Regions from separate parts of the Glaciimonas sp. GNP009 genome, predicted to be linked through region 1. Evidence: riboswitches for the same ligand, from Rfam matches in the RefSeq annotation. Region 1 holds a riboswitch; the other holds the start of a gene.
What was found. A riboswitch is a leader RNA that binds a small molecule or an ion and turns the genes downstream of it on or off. The one in region 1 is predicted to bind cobalamin.
Positions count from the first base shown of each region.

Region 2: another riboswitch for cobalamin. It lies ahead of ACXX82_RS01455 (TonB-dependent receptor domain-containing protein); the one in region 1 lies ahead of ACXX82_RS11260 (CbtB domain-containing protein).

Region 1 covers NZ_JBTGUV010000004.1:2,340,928-2,349,076, forward strand. The annotation lists gene ACXX82_RS11235 (MFS transporter) at 1-584, shown strand, start outside; gene ACXX82_RS11240 (NAD(P)-dependent oxidoreductase) at 608-1,576, shown strand; gene ACXX82_RS11245 (DUF3761 domain-containing protein) at 1,783-2,235, opposite strand; gene ACXX82_RS11250 (hypothetical protein) at 2,332-2,574, opposite strand; gene ACXX82_RS11255 (alpha/beta fold hydrolase) at 2,837-3,715, opposite strand; cobalamin riboswitch at 3,982-4,204, shown strand; gene ACXX82_RS11260 (CbtB domain-containing protein) at 4,395-4,595, shown strand; gene ACXX82_RS11265 (CbtA family protein) at 4,586-5,380, shown strand; gene ACXX82_RS11270 ((2Fe-2S) ferredoxin domain-containing protein) at 5,602-5,940, shown strand; gene ACXX82_RS11275 (cobaltochelatase subunit CobN) at 5,933-8,149, shown strand, end outside.
Region 2 covers NZ_JBTGUV010000004.1:74,926-83,074, forward strand. The annotation lists gene ACXX82_RS01445 (FecCD family ABC transporter permease) at 1-285, opposite strand, end outside; gene ACXX82_RS01450 (hypothetical protein) at 392-709, shown strand; gene ACXX82_RS01455 (TonB-dependent receptor domain-containing protein) at 926-2,827, opposite strand; cobalamin riboswitch at 2,977-3,276, opposite strand; gene ACXX82_RS01460 (histidine phosphatase family protein) at 3,339-3,974, opposite strand; gene ACXX82_RS01465 (adenosylcobinamide-GDP ribazoletransferase) at 3,988-4,806, opposite strand; gene cobT (nicotinate-nucleotide--dimethylbenzimidazole phosphoribosyltransferase) at 4,829-5,878, opposite strand; gene ACXX82_RS01475 (P-II family nitrogen regulator) at 6,184-6,522, opposite strand; gene ACXX82_RS01480 (NAD+ synthase) at 6,619-8,149, opposite strand, start outside.

The DNA.
Region 1 (8,149 bases):
TGAAGCTTTGTGCGCAATATTTTTGCTGGAGTATTGGTGTGTATGGCTTCGTATTGTGGCTGCCATCTATCCTTAAAAATGCGTCGTCTATCAGCATGGTCGAAACCGGCTGGTTATCCGCAGTTCCTTATCTGGCGGCGATCATCGCCATGTTGCTGTCGTCATGGGCGTCGGATAAATTGCAGAATCGTAAGCTGTTTGTATGGCCAGCTTTGTTGTTGGCCGCATGTGCTTTTCTGGGTTCGTTCCTGATCGGGACCGGTCACTTTTGGTGGTCTTACACGTTACTGGTGATTGCCGGTGCCGCGATGTATGCGCCTTACGGTCCATTCTTTGCAATTGTTCCCGAGCTTCTCCCTAAGAACGTTGCCGGTGGCGCGATGGCGTTGATTAACAGCATGGGTGCGCTCGGTTCTTTTCTGGGATCGTATGTGGTCGGGTATCTCAATGGCGCAACCGGAAGTCCGTTGGCGTCCTATCTGTTCATGGCAGGTGGTTTGCTGATGTCGGTGTTGCTGATGCTATGGGTAAAACCGCCAGTGGAAGTGGTCGCGCCGCGTAATTTGCAACCGGCAACACGCTAACTATCCAAGGTGAAATACAAGCTATGCAACCAATAATCGTACTCTACAAAAAAGTGCCGGAAGATGTGCTGGCAATGTTGCAAGAGCGCTCTAAAGTACTGCAATTTGACAGCGTCAATGACGGTAATCGGGAGGCGTTCATCGCTGCATTAACCAACGCCGAAGGCATGATCGGTGCGAGTTTAAAAATCGATGCCGCGATCCTTGATGCTGCACCAAAACTGTTGGCGATTTCGACAATCTCGGTCGGGACCGATCAATTCGATGTAGATGATCTGACCCGCCGCAATATCGCGTTGCTGAATACACCAGACGTTCTTACACAAACCACTGCCGACACCGGCTTCGCTTTGATTCTGGCGACTGCACGGCGGGTAGTGGAAATGGCCGATTATGTGCGTGCTGGTGAATGGACGCGTAGTATCGGCGAGGCGTGTTTTGGTACCGACGTGCAAGGGAAAACGTTGGGTATTATCGGGATGGGTCGCATCGGCGGGGCTATCGCCCGACGTGCCGCATGTGGTTTTGGGATGCGGGTGTTGTACACCAACCGCACGCCCAACGTCGCTGCCGAAAAAGCCTACGGAGCGCAACTTACACCGCTCGATGATTTGCTGAAGACCTCCGATTTTGTGTGTGTTACCGTACCGCTAACGCCCCAAACTGAACGCATGATTGGCGCGCGCGAGTTGGCCTTGATGCCATCCCGGGCTATTCTGGTCAACATTTCACGCGGCAGTATTATCGATGAGTCGGCGTTAATAACCGCTCTGGAAAACGGTCAGCTTCGGGGCGCAGGGCTTGATGTATTTGAGCGCGAGCCGTTGCCGCAAGATTCGCCGTTATTGCGCATGAAAAATGTCGTCGCGCTTCCGCACATCGGTTCGGCTACGCATGAAACACGGCACGCAATGGCGGTCTGCGCAGCGCAAAATTTGATTGATGCTTTGGATGGCAAATATTCAGGGAACATTGTCAATCCAAAACGCTAACCCGACCAATATCTTGATTGACTGTATTGATGACACAACGCCCTCTTCAGTATTTCCACTATTTTTTAAAATGGAAATACTGAAGAGGGCGTCATTTTTTTACCTGTGCAGTGCGCTATCGAGGTGATCCGAAACATTCTGGCGATAGGTTACCGCCAACGCAAACGACATCCATCACGGATGTCGTTTGAAATACTTCTAACCCATTAACCGCAAGCTTTGCCATGATCGGCGTGATAGCCCTTGGTTTTTGCGTCAGCTTCTGACATGTAAGCACCCGCTTTGGTTTTGCCGTAATACTTGGTGTTTTGGCAGTGATACACCTTGGTGCTGGTATTTGCCCACACTAAACCGGGACCGCCACCGGGAGCGACCGCCGAGCTAGCAGTCGACGCTGCGCTTGGGGCAGCCATTGGTTTTGATGCTGGCGCTGGTGTTGCAGCCGGTGTCGCTGCTGGTGTTGTGGCTTTGGTCGCATACCAATCCTTCACGCCTTTATGGCCAGAACATGCACCACTTTTGGTTGCGCCGGAGTAATAAGTGCCATCTTTACATAGGCCGGTGCTTCCTGCGGGAGCGCCTGCCGGTGCCTGGGCATAGCTTCCGGCCGATGTCAGCAAAGCTAAGGCCAAACTTGCGGAGAGTAATAAAGTTTTCATTTTAAGTTCCTATACAGTAAGAAAAGTAAAAAAATCAGGTAAAAAGAGGAAAATGTTAGCCTTCTTGTATGCAGCAACTAGCCCGATTTTGTCGATTTACTTTGATGGCGCGGGTTGTGTCGTTGCGGCTTGATTTTTTTGTTCAGCAGCTTTTTTGTTGGCCATATGGCGTCCAACCACACAACCACCAGCCGCACCGAGTACGGCATGGTGGCCCGCCACATGACCGGCAACGCCACCTACTGCAGCACCCTTTAAACAGCCTTTGGCCTCGACTAGTCCAGAGGTTCCGGCAAGGGTGAGTGCACAGGCCAGCACAAAGATAATTTTTGATCGCATGATGACTCCTTTTCGAAAATGTACGTTTGATAGCAATACAGAAACGCGCCTAAAGCCAAACCGGTTGACCCAGAAACAATTGTTTGCAAATACGGCGACTCGGCGTTGCATATAGTTGTCACTGGGAAACGTAATCGACGTTTGTATCGCTTGGCTATTGAGAGTTAAGTTGTGGCTTTCATCGGTGGCCGATGAGCAAGTTGCCCACATTCTTCTAGCGGCGAAACCTCTAATAAATCAGGCTGCCATCACATCTCATTTTTCATTCAATAAAAAACGGCATGACCTGCGCCATCAGCGCTTCGGGTGCTTCTTCCGGAATATAGTGACCGCAGTCGAGGGCCTTGCCGGTGACGTTTTTGGTGAGTAGCCGCCATTCGTTGAGAGGATCGAAACACTTTTCGATGACGCCATGCGCGCCCCACAAAACTAACGTATCGCACTGAATTTTCTTGCCGTCGGCGAGATCCTTACGTTCGTGTTCAAGGTCAATGCTGGCGCTGGCGCGATAGTCTTCGCAAATGCCGTGAATGGTGGCTGGATCACTCAGACAACGCAGGTATTCAGCATACGCCTCCGGCGTAAATGGTCCGAGACCTGCGCTGCGTGCGCCGATGGTGTGCTCTAAATAGGCTTCGGGATGCGCGCCGAGTAGTATTTCGGGAAAGGGAGCGGGCCTGATTAAAAAGAACCAATGATAGTAAGTGCTGGCAAATTCCATCGTAGTTTTTTCATACATTGCCAGCGTCGGCGCAATGTCCAGCAAAACCAGTTTGAGAATCGCATCAGGATGGTCAAGTGCCATACGGTACGCAACGCGTCCGCCGCGGTCATGTCCCATGAGTAAAAATTGCTTGAAACCTAACGTTTTCATTAAGTCAATTTGATCCTGGCCGACGGTGCGCTTGGAATAATTGCTGTGATCAGCCAATCCGACTGGCTTGCCGCTATCGCCGTAGCCGCGCAAATCAGCAGCAATTACGGTGAAGTGTTGCGCAAGTTGTTGTGCCACTTTATGCCAGATCACATGCGTTTGTGGATGGCCGTGCAACAAAAGCAACGCTGGTCCGTTGCCTCCGCGAACATAATTTATGTGCGTACCGTTGACCTCAGCGACGTGACGTTCAAATCCTGTAAACATGGTGTTTCTCCTCTTTATATTTGGATGAATTGTATAGCGCTTCTGTTGTTAATATTTCATTACAATCTGTCTTTAAAAGCCGGAAGTGGAGTGACGCCGACTTTTTGTCGCATCTTCCCGCACCGCGGCACAACTAAAGGCACACTGACATTAGCTTAACCGGTGTCAGTTAAACCTTTCAGTAACACTGGCAAACGCTATTAGATCATCCAATAGAAACAAAGCAGCTTCAACTTGCATCTTGATAAGTCGCAACCTATACTCGGCGGGTAGCAATAGCTTTAGGTGTTTTGCGTGCAGTCGTGCGTAAAATTAAACGGGAAGTCGGTGCGTGCCCAGGCATTAATCCGACGCTGCCCCCGCAACGGTAAGCGAGTAAAAAGTTTGCAGTACGCCACTGTGCCAACGCATGGGAAGGCGCGAACTTCGAAGTCTGTCAGCAGATTTCACCTCGTGAGCCCGGATACCGGCCTAAAGTGTTATGCAGTTTGTGTCGCGGCGGGCGATTCAGATGGATTGCCTTGCCTTCCTGTGCACCCCGTCTTGTATTTCCTCGTCTTTTGCTGTCGCGCTTTCTGCATTCTTGCTGCACCTTTATGCCTTCCTGGTCACACTCCGTTCTGGTGCGGAGGCCGTGTGCCAGTCATATCGTTGTAAGTTATAAAAAAGGAAGATCGCTATGGCAATATCCTCAACTGGTCTTATTGATCACATTGTTACGGCAGCCCCTGCCGCCACCTGGAAAGATCGCGTTATTCCAGCATTGCTGAGTGCAATAGTCGGTCTATTGCTGGTTTACGCGATGGGGTTTTCTCACAACATGACATTGCATAATGCGGCGCATGACGGTCGTCATTCGGCTGGATTCCCATGTCATTGAGCGGGACTAACACTGGTGATTTTTTAGCAATAAAGCCGGGGGTTAAGCGCTTTATATCGTCAGTTCTGCTGGCTGGATTATTCGCCGGATTGGTACTCACCGCGGTGCAAAAAATACAAGTAACGCCGATTATTGCTCAGGCGGAAGTTTACGAGGAAGCGGCTGCACATGCGGCTGCAATCAAACCAGCGTCAGCGATAGCAAGCCTGCCTCCAGCGTCATCGGTGTCAACGTTGCCACCTTCCGCGACAGAGCATCATCACGAGGCGCAGGAATGGGAGCCGACCAACGGCATCGAGCGCACGCTTTATACCGTGATGGCAAACGTGACGATGGCGGTCGGTTTTGCACTCTTATTGGGTGCAGCGATTTTGCTACGTGGTGGCATTAGCGGTTGGCAAGAGGGATTGTTGTGGGGACTTGCCGGATATGTCGTCGTATTTGTTGCCCCTTCACTTGGCCTTGCCCCCGAAGTGCCGGGGACGCAAGCTGCGCCATTACTTGACCGGCAATTGTGGTGGACTGCTACAGCGACGCTGACAGCCATTTCTTTGGCTCTCCTCGTTTTTGGGCGTCATTGGTCGTTGAAATTGCTCGCGGTAATGTTGATTTTGACGCCGCATTTATTGGGTGCGCCAGAGCCGCAGATACACGGCGGTGCAGCGCCAGCTGAGTTAGCGAGGGCGTTTATTGTCGCAACAGCGATTGCAAACGGCCTATTTTGGCTTGCTTTGGGAGGCGCTTTCGGCTTTTTGAACCGTCAATTTGGCGACCCCAAAGGCTAAATTTATCGCAAAAAAAGTAGCAGTCGAGCAAGTGTATTACGTAATATTACGTTTTATTTTTGACCGTGATGCAATTAAATGGAACTAGCTGATTGTGGATATGTTTGATGGATCAATTGCTGTTTTTATGTGCAATTTTTGATTCCTCTCATTCTTAACAATCATCATAGTCCTTCTATGAAATAACTGCACTAGCTGTTGTATGTTCCAAAGAAAAGCTTATGAGAACCCATTCCCGACACATTTTTATGTGTACCGGCCCACGTTGTACTGAAGATGGTGTGCGTGCTGAAGCCATGTTCGGCATTCTTGGCGCTGCCATTGATGCACGGCCGGAGTTGCGCGTTAAGCGCACGCGCACCCACTGTATGGTTGCCTGCAAAAATCAAGGCCCGTTGGCGTTGGTCTATCCGGAAGGAATATGGTATCGCTGCGAAGATGCGACCGCTATTGAGCGCATCGTCACCGAGCATCTTGAAAACGGTCGTGAAGTGACTGATCTGGTGTTTCATCGACTTGGCAGCGGCGACGTCGCAGCAGAGGAAGAAACCGATGTCTGACGCGCAACAGCATTCGTCTGGTTCATCCATCGCCTTGCTGACGCACACGGCCAATGATTTGACGGTACTGCACAGCGCGATGAGTCAGTTGCCGCAGGATTTTTCGCGAGTGACCGGAATCAACCTGCAAACGCTAGATAAAGAATCTCACATCGCTGATCTGTTGTCGGGTGATCTGGCTGGCACGCGGATTATTATTTTGCGTGTGTTGGGACGATTGGGAGGCGTGCCGGGTTTTAACGAACTACTACGCCATGCACGTGACAATGGTTGTTATCTGATTGCCATCAGTGGCACGGGTGAGCCCGATCCTGAACTCGCCGCCGTCTCGACCGTCTCTTCAGCCGTGGCAGAGCAAGCGTTGTCTTATTTTCATGCCGGTGGCAGTGTCAACCTCGCGCAGTTGTTGCGCTACCTTTCGGATCATCTGATGTTGACCGGGTTCGGCTATCTACCAGCGCAACCTTTGCCGGACCATGGCATCTATCACCCCGATCTGGCGGAGGGCGCGACGACAGCCGATTGGTTGGTTGAGCACTCGGCACAGGATAAATGCGATCGTCCGGGTGTTGGCATCGTGTTTTATCGCGCCCATTGGATGAGTGGCAACACGCGCTTTATTGACGCGATGATCGCGGCACTGGAACAACGCGGCATGAACGTTTTGCCGGTGTTTACATCCTCGTTGCGCAGCGGCGCCGATGGTGAATCTAACTTGCCGACCGCGTTGCGGTATTTCACGGCAGACGGAAAAAGTGGTAAACGGGGGGGGAAATCAGCGCTAATCGATGTGTTGATCAACACCACCGCGTTTGCCATGGGCGAGATTACCCCGGGCGGACCGACTCCCGCCGGATGGTCGGTATCGGTGCTGGAACAACTTAACGTTCCCGTGTTGCAAGCGATCACCAGCGGCATGACGCAAGATCAGTGGCAACAATCTGCGCGGGGTATGAACCCGCTAGATGCGGCGATGAACGTGGTTTTGCCAGAGTTTGATGGCCGTATCATTACCGTCCCCATTTCTTTTAAGACCAAAGCTGCCAGCGCCGCTGGTCAGATGATGGAATATGCACCGGTGCCGGATCGCATCGCCAGAGTGGCGGGACTGGCACAGCGATTTGCGCGCCTGAAACATACGCCAAACGCGAATAAGCGCGTGGCATTTATTTTTACCAATGCCAATAGCAAAGCCGCCCAAATCGGCAACGCGGTCGGCCTTGATGCGCCCGCCTCATTGATGGCAATTCTGCGCGCCATGCAAGCGCGGGGTTATCAGACCGGTGAACTACCGGATAACGGCACCGCCTTGATTCATGACCTAATTGATCGCTGCGCGTACGACAATACCTATCTCACCGAACAGCAGTTACGCAACGCGGTTGGGCGCGTTCCGGCCGCACAATATGCGCAGTGGCTGGCCGATTTGCCGCCAGAAATGCAAGCGCGCATGGTCGCCCAATGGGGCGCAGCACCCGGTGCGGCCTATGTGCACGACGATCACGTAGTGTTAGCAGGAATCGCGTTAGGCAATACCTTTGTCGCATTGCAGCCGCCGCGTGGTTACGGCATGGACCCGGACGCGATCTATCATCAGCCGGACTTACCGCCGACGCATCACTATTACGCGTTGTATCGCTGGCTGCGTGACACATGGCGCGCCGATGCGATCGTCCATGTCGGCAAGCACGGCACGCTGGAATGGTTGCCCGGCAAAGGTGTTGGCTTGTCGGAAAATTGCTTTCCCGATGCGCTGCTCGCTGATATGCCCTTGTTCTACCCGTTCATTATTAACGACCCGGGCGAGGGTGCACAGGCCAAACGGCGCGCACACGCGGTCGTTGTCGATCACCTGACACCACCGATGACCACCGCCGACACATACGGCGCATTGGCCCAGTTGACGCAATTGGTGGATGAGTATTATCAGGTCGAAGTACTGGACCCCAGCAAGTTGCCGCTGTTGCAGCAACAAATTTGGGAACTGGTCAAACAGACCAATCTCGATTCTGATTTACAGGCAAGATTGCTGCACCACGATCATGACCACGACCACGACCACGGTCATGACCACGACCACGGTCATGGAAACGGCGCACACGATCACCATGATCCTGAAGCAGAACATGATCATCCCCATGCTCACGACGACAAACTACCCGCCGCGCTCAGTACGTTGGACGGTGCGGGGGTTGCGCATCTAATCGAA
Region 2 (8,149 bases), 2.3 Mb from region 1:
CGCCTGCATCATCACCCCAGCCAAAGCCAACATCGCCCCAGTCACAAACCCAGACAAAGCCCGCTCCAACCGCAACTGCAACAAAGTCGCCGCCATACTTTTAGGTGCACCACGCAACACCTCACTCAAAGCGCCAAAAATATCAGAAAAAGACAACGTCACCGAACCAACCGCACAAGCAAAAACAATACTAACCAACGCCAACAAACCCAACCCACCCAACACCAAAATCGCCCGCCGCCCATCCCGCGACCCACGCGTAGAAGAAATTGACGATTTTTTCAAAGCTCCACTATTAATCACGCAATCTTTCAAACACAAAAAAATAATTCAAAACAAAACCCAAATATCAAAACCGTCAATACCAACGCAATCGCCGGTGCAGCCACAGTTGACGTTGCCTTTGAACTTGCAGGCGCAGCCACAGTTGACGTTGCCTTTGAACTTGCAGGCGCAGCCACAGTTGACGTTGCCTTTGAACTTACAGGCGCAGCCACAGTTGACGTTGCTCTTGAACTTGCAGGCGCAGCAACAGTTGACGTTGCTCTTGAACTTGCAGGCGCAGCCACAGTTGACGTTGCTCTTGAACTTGCAGGCGCAGCCACAGTTGACGTTGCGGTTGTTCTTGAAGTTGAAGTTGACGTACTCCGTCATGGACGCTGCCAAGTATTTCAGCTGTCAGTCGGGAATTGTTGGAAGACATGTTTGAGCGTAGCGAGTTGGTCTTTCAACCCGACTGGCGGCTGAAATACTTGGGGACCCGCAGGGCAGCGTCAGTTGCGGTCGCCTTCTTTTTGGTTACTTTTTCTTGGCGGGGGCGCCGAGCCGAAGCAAGAAAAAGTAACTAGCTGTCGGGCTACCCCCGACAAGCCCCCACGGAGCAAAAGCCCCCCAACCTACCGACTACCGACCACACCCCAGCCAATCACCGAAACCCATACCGAACACCCAAAAACAAACTACTCCCAGCAGTCCCATAATACCGCGCCAACTCATAATCCTTATTGAGCACATTATTCCACCGCCCAAACAAAGACCACTTCCCAGTCAAATCAACACTAGCATACAAGTTAACCAAACTATACCCACCCAAAACAACCTGATTATCCCCATCATCGTACCGCTTACCAGACACCACCATCTCAACACCAGACTTCAACGCCCCAACCCCATACTCAAGCGCCACCGTTCCATGCTGCCGCGCACGCCGAGCCAGCAACTTCCCACTAGTATCATCCCGCGGATTCTGCACATCCAGCGAACCACGCAAAGCAAAATTACCCAACTTAGTACTGCCGCCAAAAGAAACCCCCTCAAGCGTCGCCTTATCAACGTTATAAGCACAACCATAAGGATGGCTATCCGGCTCAACCGGACAAGTCGTAGTCGAGACGATCAAATCAGTTATTTTGTTGTGATAGTAAGAAATATTTAACTGCGAAGTCCCATTGTCATACACCAACCCCACCTCCGCATTCTTACCTTTTTCCGGTTTGTTCGCCGCAACACCATAACCGGGGTAATACAACTCATTGAAAGTCGGCGCACGAAAACTAGTGCCATAACTGACATTAGCCCGCCAGTCCTGGTTCAAACGATAGCCATACCCAAGACTACCAGTCGCATGCGTACCAAATTGCGAGCTATTATCATTCCGGATACTAACGGTCGCCAGATGATCTCCACGCTTCAACTGGTACGATGCAGCAACCGAATTGGTCGTCCGGTCACCAGACAAACCGGTGGCAGAAACCTCCTCCTCACGTCGCTCAGCCAACAACTGCAAGACGTCTGTCCCGATGAACAAATCATTTTGCCAGCTGTAATTATTCTGCTTAGTCGTTACATCGCTGATCCCATCCGGCTGATCGCTGCTGATATAAGTCGATTTATCGGTAGTTTGCGACACCTGAACCTTACTATTCCACCAAGGCAGAATCTGGTTTTTCGAATACACAGCCACATTTTCAAGTTTTTGCACGACACGCGTGTCGAAATCCGAACCATCGTCGTACTGCGCATTCAACCGGCTTTGCAAAAAGGTCACGCCAACTTCCTGGCCCTTTGCCAGCTCCAACCCAAACTGTCCGCTGGCACTATCTTTTTTGTAGCCGTCTTTATCTGGATTATAAGAACTATACGGCGAAGGGTCTGGCTTAGTCGCTGAAAACCCATCTGCATTTTCATGCGCCACCGATATAGCGTAACTAAAACGATGGTCGCCTTCGGTCGCGCCAGAAATACTCGCATCCATTGTGCGGGTACCATAGCTGCCGGCACCGGCAGATGCAGTCAAACGCGGCGCGCCCGAACCTTTCTTGGTAAAAATTTGAATCACGCCACCCATTGCGTCAGCGCCATAAAAACTACTCAAAGGGCCATACACGATTTCGATGTGATCAATTTGTGACAATGGAATGCTGGACCATGTAGCGCCGCCGGTCGTGGAAGACCCGACACGGACGCCATCGATTAATACTATATTTTGATTATTAGCTGCACCGCGCATGAATACCGATGCCGAAGTACCAGGACCGCCGTTAGCAGTGATTTCAATTCCACGTTGCTTTTGCAGCAGTTCAACCAGCGAGGTTTGTCCCGATAGCGCAATGTCTTCGGCAGAAATCGTCACGTTGTCGCTGATCACATCACTGGCTTTTTGTGGCGTGCGTGTTGCTGTGACTAGAACGGGCTCTAGTGACTTATCCGAGGCTTCCTGAGCAAAACTGGATGCGGAAAAAGTAGAAATAATAAGCGTAGAAAGGCACAAAGGCCCAATCATTCGCGCAGCGCGGCGCGGATGGGTCGGTGAAACAGTTAGGGTCATGATAATTTAAGCAAGAAAACAACCACCAGCTCGCCTCCCCGCGCGCTGGATTCAAAAGAAATACCTCCGCAAGACATTGCACTGAACAATCAATCCAGCAAAGTTGCCGGATCGCATTTCGCGACAGATCGTCCGTACCGCCTTAAAAGTAGTTCCACCTGCTACTGGCCGGTATCCGGGCTACCAAGTCCAACTGCCTTACCTTCCCGCGCGAAACACAGTGGTGTTAGAGGCAGCTTGTCACATTGTGTAATCAATATTTTGCAGCAACTACGCTGCAATTATCGGCCATAGTGAATAGGCCGACATTAACCGGTCATTCAACCAGTCATTCATTAAGCAAATTGAGACGCTTGTTTTCCGTTGCGGGGGCAGCACACGTATCGCGTGTTTCCCGTTTAACTGCGAACACAGCCGTGTTCGCGAGCACCAAAAGCACCGGCATTCTAATATTCATCTGCCTTTACAGCAACAATAAATCTTCGAATCCGCGTGCAAAATCCCAGCGAAATCAGCAGATTAGCGAAATCACTTCGCCGTAACCGATCTTATGGGCTGCGTTGGCAGCCTTTCGCGCAATATCCGCAATCGCCCTTGGCGCTCCGATTGGCATGGAAGCCTCCTGGGCTAAGGCATGGCAGGCTAAAAGGAGGCGAATAGTCCCTGCATGGCAAATGACGGCAACATCATCGCCATTGTTGTTATTTTCGCCACTGTTCGGTGATGGTGAATGAAGTCGCGGCAACGCACGATAAAACGCATCCACGCGTGCCGCCATCTGCATCACGCTTTCTCCACCACCCGGTCGATAGTCAATCACCGCGCCCGCCCATGCATCGATCTCATCACGCGGGATATCCTGCCAGGATTGCATTTCCCATTTTCCAAAGTCCAGTTCCACTAGACGGTGATCAAGAGTCGGTGCCGGCCAACCCGGTTGTCGCGACAAACTATCCGCCAACCCCGCGCATCGAAGGAGCGGACTAGAAAACATCAGGACCGGCTTTGGCAGTACCTTTATCAATTGATGCAACACACGCGTATTTTCTTCTTCGGATACAAGGAGGTCAGAACGCCCGTAGCACAAGTCGGATACAGCTCCTGGCGTGCTCGGCTTCGGATGACGCACAAGATGGAGTTGCATCATTATCTTAAGTACATCATTTTAAAAGCGGCATGGCAGCCAATAAACCAAGGTAAAAGGTCACTTCTGCCACCTGCTGCACGGCACCCAGACAGTCGCCGGTATAACCGCCAATGCGCTTAACGAAAAAGCGGGCGAGCCACAAGGTAGCAATAGCGCTACACACCAGACCAGCGGCTATCCCCGCCCAAGGCGCCCAACCCAAAACACCGATTGCCAATAAAGGTAACGCAGCGAAAGCCATCGCCACGCCACATTCAGGTCCGGACATCTGCTCTGCCAATGGTTTTGCCTTGCCCTCGGCTTTGACATACGTCAGCCGCCAAATCAAACTACTCGCCATCAAACGGGAAATAGGATGGGCCGTTAGTAACGCTGCCACGACCGCCCAGAACGGCAGGCTCACGAGTAACGTGAATTTCAAACCGAGCATCGACACCATGCCGATGACACCATATGCACCAACCCGTGAATCCTTCATAATCTCAAGAATACGGGCGGCAGTATAACCACCGCCAAAACCATCACAGCTATCAGCAAAGCCATCTTCGTGGAACGCACCGGTCAGATAAATGCCGCCAATGGTCGATAGCAACACCGCCACCGCGGGCGGCCACACATGGGCCGCCGCCGCATAAATCGCTGCCGTCACAGCACCCACAACAATCCCCACCGCCGAAAAATAACGCGAAGCTTGCTGTAACCATGCGGGATCGAACCCAACCCAGCCGGGAATGGGCAGTCGCGTAAAGAATTGCAGCGCAACGAAGAATAACCGCACTTGATGGGTGATTGCTTTGGTCAGACTACGCGAGCGTAACGCACTGGGTCGCATGCTGGACATGGCTATTCAGTATTCACTGTGCATGCGGAGGCGTAGAAATAGAATCAACCGCTGCCGAGTCAAAGGTCGCCATTTCCGTCATAAAAAGTACCGCCGCCTGCACCAGAGGTAATGCCAGCGCTGCGCCCGTACCCTCGCCCAAACGCAAACCTAATTGCAGTAATGGTTGCGCTTTAAGGAACGTCAACATCTGTTGGTGGCCTCGCTCGTCCGAGCAATGCGCAAAAATGCAGTAATCCAGGATTTCGGGACGCAACTGTGCGGCGACCAGTAATGCGCTGGTAACAATGAATCCATCGATCAGCAAAACCATGCGGCGTTCGGCAGCAGCCAGCATCGCACCGACCATCATGGCGATTTCAAAACCACCAAATGTCGCCAATACATCAAGCGGCGCAACGATGCCACCGTGAAAACTGACCGCACGCTGAATCACATTTTGCTTATGCAAAATTCGGGCAGCATCAAAGGCGGTTCCCGCCCCCACGCAATCGACCAGCGGCAAGCCGGTGATCTTGTGCATGATGGCCGCCGCTGCGGTGGTATTGCCGATTCCCATCTCTCCAAAACCAACGATATTGCCGGTTAGCCCCCCAATCAGGTCCATGCCGTGTTCCATGGCTGTGGTGCATTGCTCAGCGGTCATCGCCGACTCGTTAGCAAAATTTCGCGTTCCGAAACCGACTTTTTTACCGATTAACTGAGGAGGCCAACCGAAATCATGATTAACACCAGCATCAACTATCTGCAAAGCGCAATTATTTTGACGTGCAAAAACATTAATCGCCGCATTTTGGTTGAGAAAATTTTCAACCATTTGCCACGTCACACTTTGTGGATAAGCAGAGATATTCTCGGCGACGACACCATGGTCAGCGGCGAATATAAGGATAGCTGGCTGGATGAATGTCGGACGCGTGGTTTTTTGGATCAATCCGATTTGAAGGCCGATTGCTTCTAACGCACCCAAACTGCCTAACGGCTTGGTTTTATTATTGATGACAGTGGTGATGGTATTACTGAGATCGCTATCCTGAATGGATACAATGTGAGGAATCTGCATGGCAATATTGTCCGATGTGTTTCTGTAATGGTTTCTAGAATCTGCGCGGCGTCCACGATACAACGTTTGCGCCAAAACACTTCAGAAAACGGCAGCAAAGGTGTTGCTGCCCACATACTGCCGACATGCGCGCACAGCGGTAATGCGTTCTGCGTCAAAGGTAAGACAGCGCGGCCCGTCTGTATTCCACCTAAACTCCGCATCAGGAATTGGCAGATACACGATGTTACGACGAGCCGATACAACCATGCGTGCTGTAAAGCCAGGTTTTTAAGTCCGGTCTTAAAGCCCTGTCTTAAAGCGTCTTATACTGCTTCCGAACCAGTTTCGCCGGTACGAATGCGGATAACTTGCTCGACTTCGCGGACAAAAATCTTACCGTCACCAATCTTGCCAGTACGCGCAGCTTTGATGATGGCATCAACAGCTTGCTCAGCAAGCGCATCGTCAATCACCAATTCAACTTTTACTTTTGGCAAAAAATCGACGACATATTCCGCGCCGCGATACAACTCGGTATGGCCTTTTTGGCGACCAAAACCTTTGACTTCAGTGACGGTTAAGCCATTGACGCCGACTTCGGCCAACGCTTCGCGTACTTCGTCCAGTTTGAACGGTTTGATAATGGCAGTAATTTGCTTCATGACAACTCCTTTATGCAATTAACAAAAATCTTTTGATACAGGAAGAAAGAAAAGGAGACCAAGAGCGCTCGACACAATTATGTCATGCTCCAAGCTTCACTCTTTAAACTTTGAAGTAATCGGGTAACGCCAGTCACGACCAAACGCACGGTGCGTCACACGACAACCAACCGGTGCCTGTCGACGCTTGTATTCGTTGATCTTGATCAGACGCGTAATACGTTGAATATCATCAATCGAATAACCGGCGGCTTCGATCTCGGCAATGCTCTGATTCTCTTCCATGTACATTTGCATAATGGCGTCTAACACATCATACGGCGGCAGCGAATCCTGATCAGTCTGATCAGGCCGCAGTTCGGCCGACGGTGGACGCGTCAAAATGCGGGTGGGAATCACTTCACCCAGCGTATTTCGATATGCGCACAAGCGATACACCAGCGTCTTGGCAATATCTTTAATAACAGCAAAACCGCCCGCCATATCACCATACAGCGTGCAATACCCCACTGCCATTTCGCTCTTATTTCCAGTGGTCAATACAATTGAGCCAAATTTGTTCGACAACGCCATCAGCAGGGTGCCACGAATACGCGCCTGGATGTTTTCTTCGGTAGTGTCTTCAGCTATGCCCTCAAACTCGCTAGCCAACGTGGATTTGAAAGCGCTGAAACAATCATTAATGGATATTTCATCATAGCGCACACCCAGTCGCTGCACCATATCGCGCGAGTCAACCCACGACATTTCTGCTGTATAAGGAGACGGCATCATGATACAGCGTACTTTTTCAGCCCCCAGCGCATCGACCGCGATCGCCAACACCAATGCCGAATCCACACCGCCAGACAAACCCAGCAAGACACTGGGGAAACCATTCTTACCAATATAGTCGCGCACGCCCAACACCAAGGCCTGGTAGACCTGCGCCTCTACCGACTGCGTAGGCGTAATCGAGGATGGGCCAACCAGCGGTGTCGCGCCATCAAATTCGATGATCTGCAAGTCTTCCTGCGCGTGCTTCAGCTGCGCCGCGACTTCACCGTACTGGTCCATCACAAACGAGTTACCGTCAAAGATCAATTCATCCTGCCCGCCCACCAGATTGGCATACACCAGCGACAAACCTTTTGCCGTGACGTTCGCCCGCATGATGTCGTAGCGCAGATGTTGCTTGTTCATATGGTACGGCGAGCCATTCGGCACCAGTAAAACCTGCGCGCCAGCGGCACGCGCGCGCGCGGGCGCATGCGAAAACCAGGTATCTTCGCAAATATTCAGACCGAAACGAACGCCTTTTACTTCAAAAACAAATGGCACATCAGAGGCTGAGAAATAACGCTTCTCGTCAAAAACAGCATCGTTCGGCAACGCGTATTTGCAATAAGTACCTGACAACGCACCATTAACGATCACGGATGCAGCATTAAAACGTGCGCCATTTTGCAAAATGGGATGGCCGACCACAACATGTACGTCACGTAAATCTGCCAGGTCCGCGATCAATGCGGTCATTGCTTCCTCAGTCTTATCGTAGAAAGCCTGACGTAATAATAAATCTTCTGGCGGATAGCCCACCAACGACAACTCCGGCGTTAATACGATGTCCGCGCCCTGCTGAGCGGCA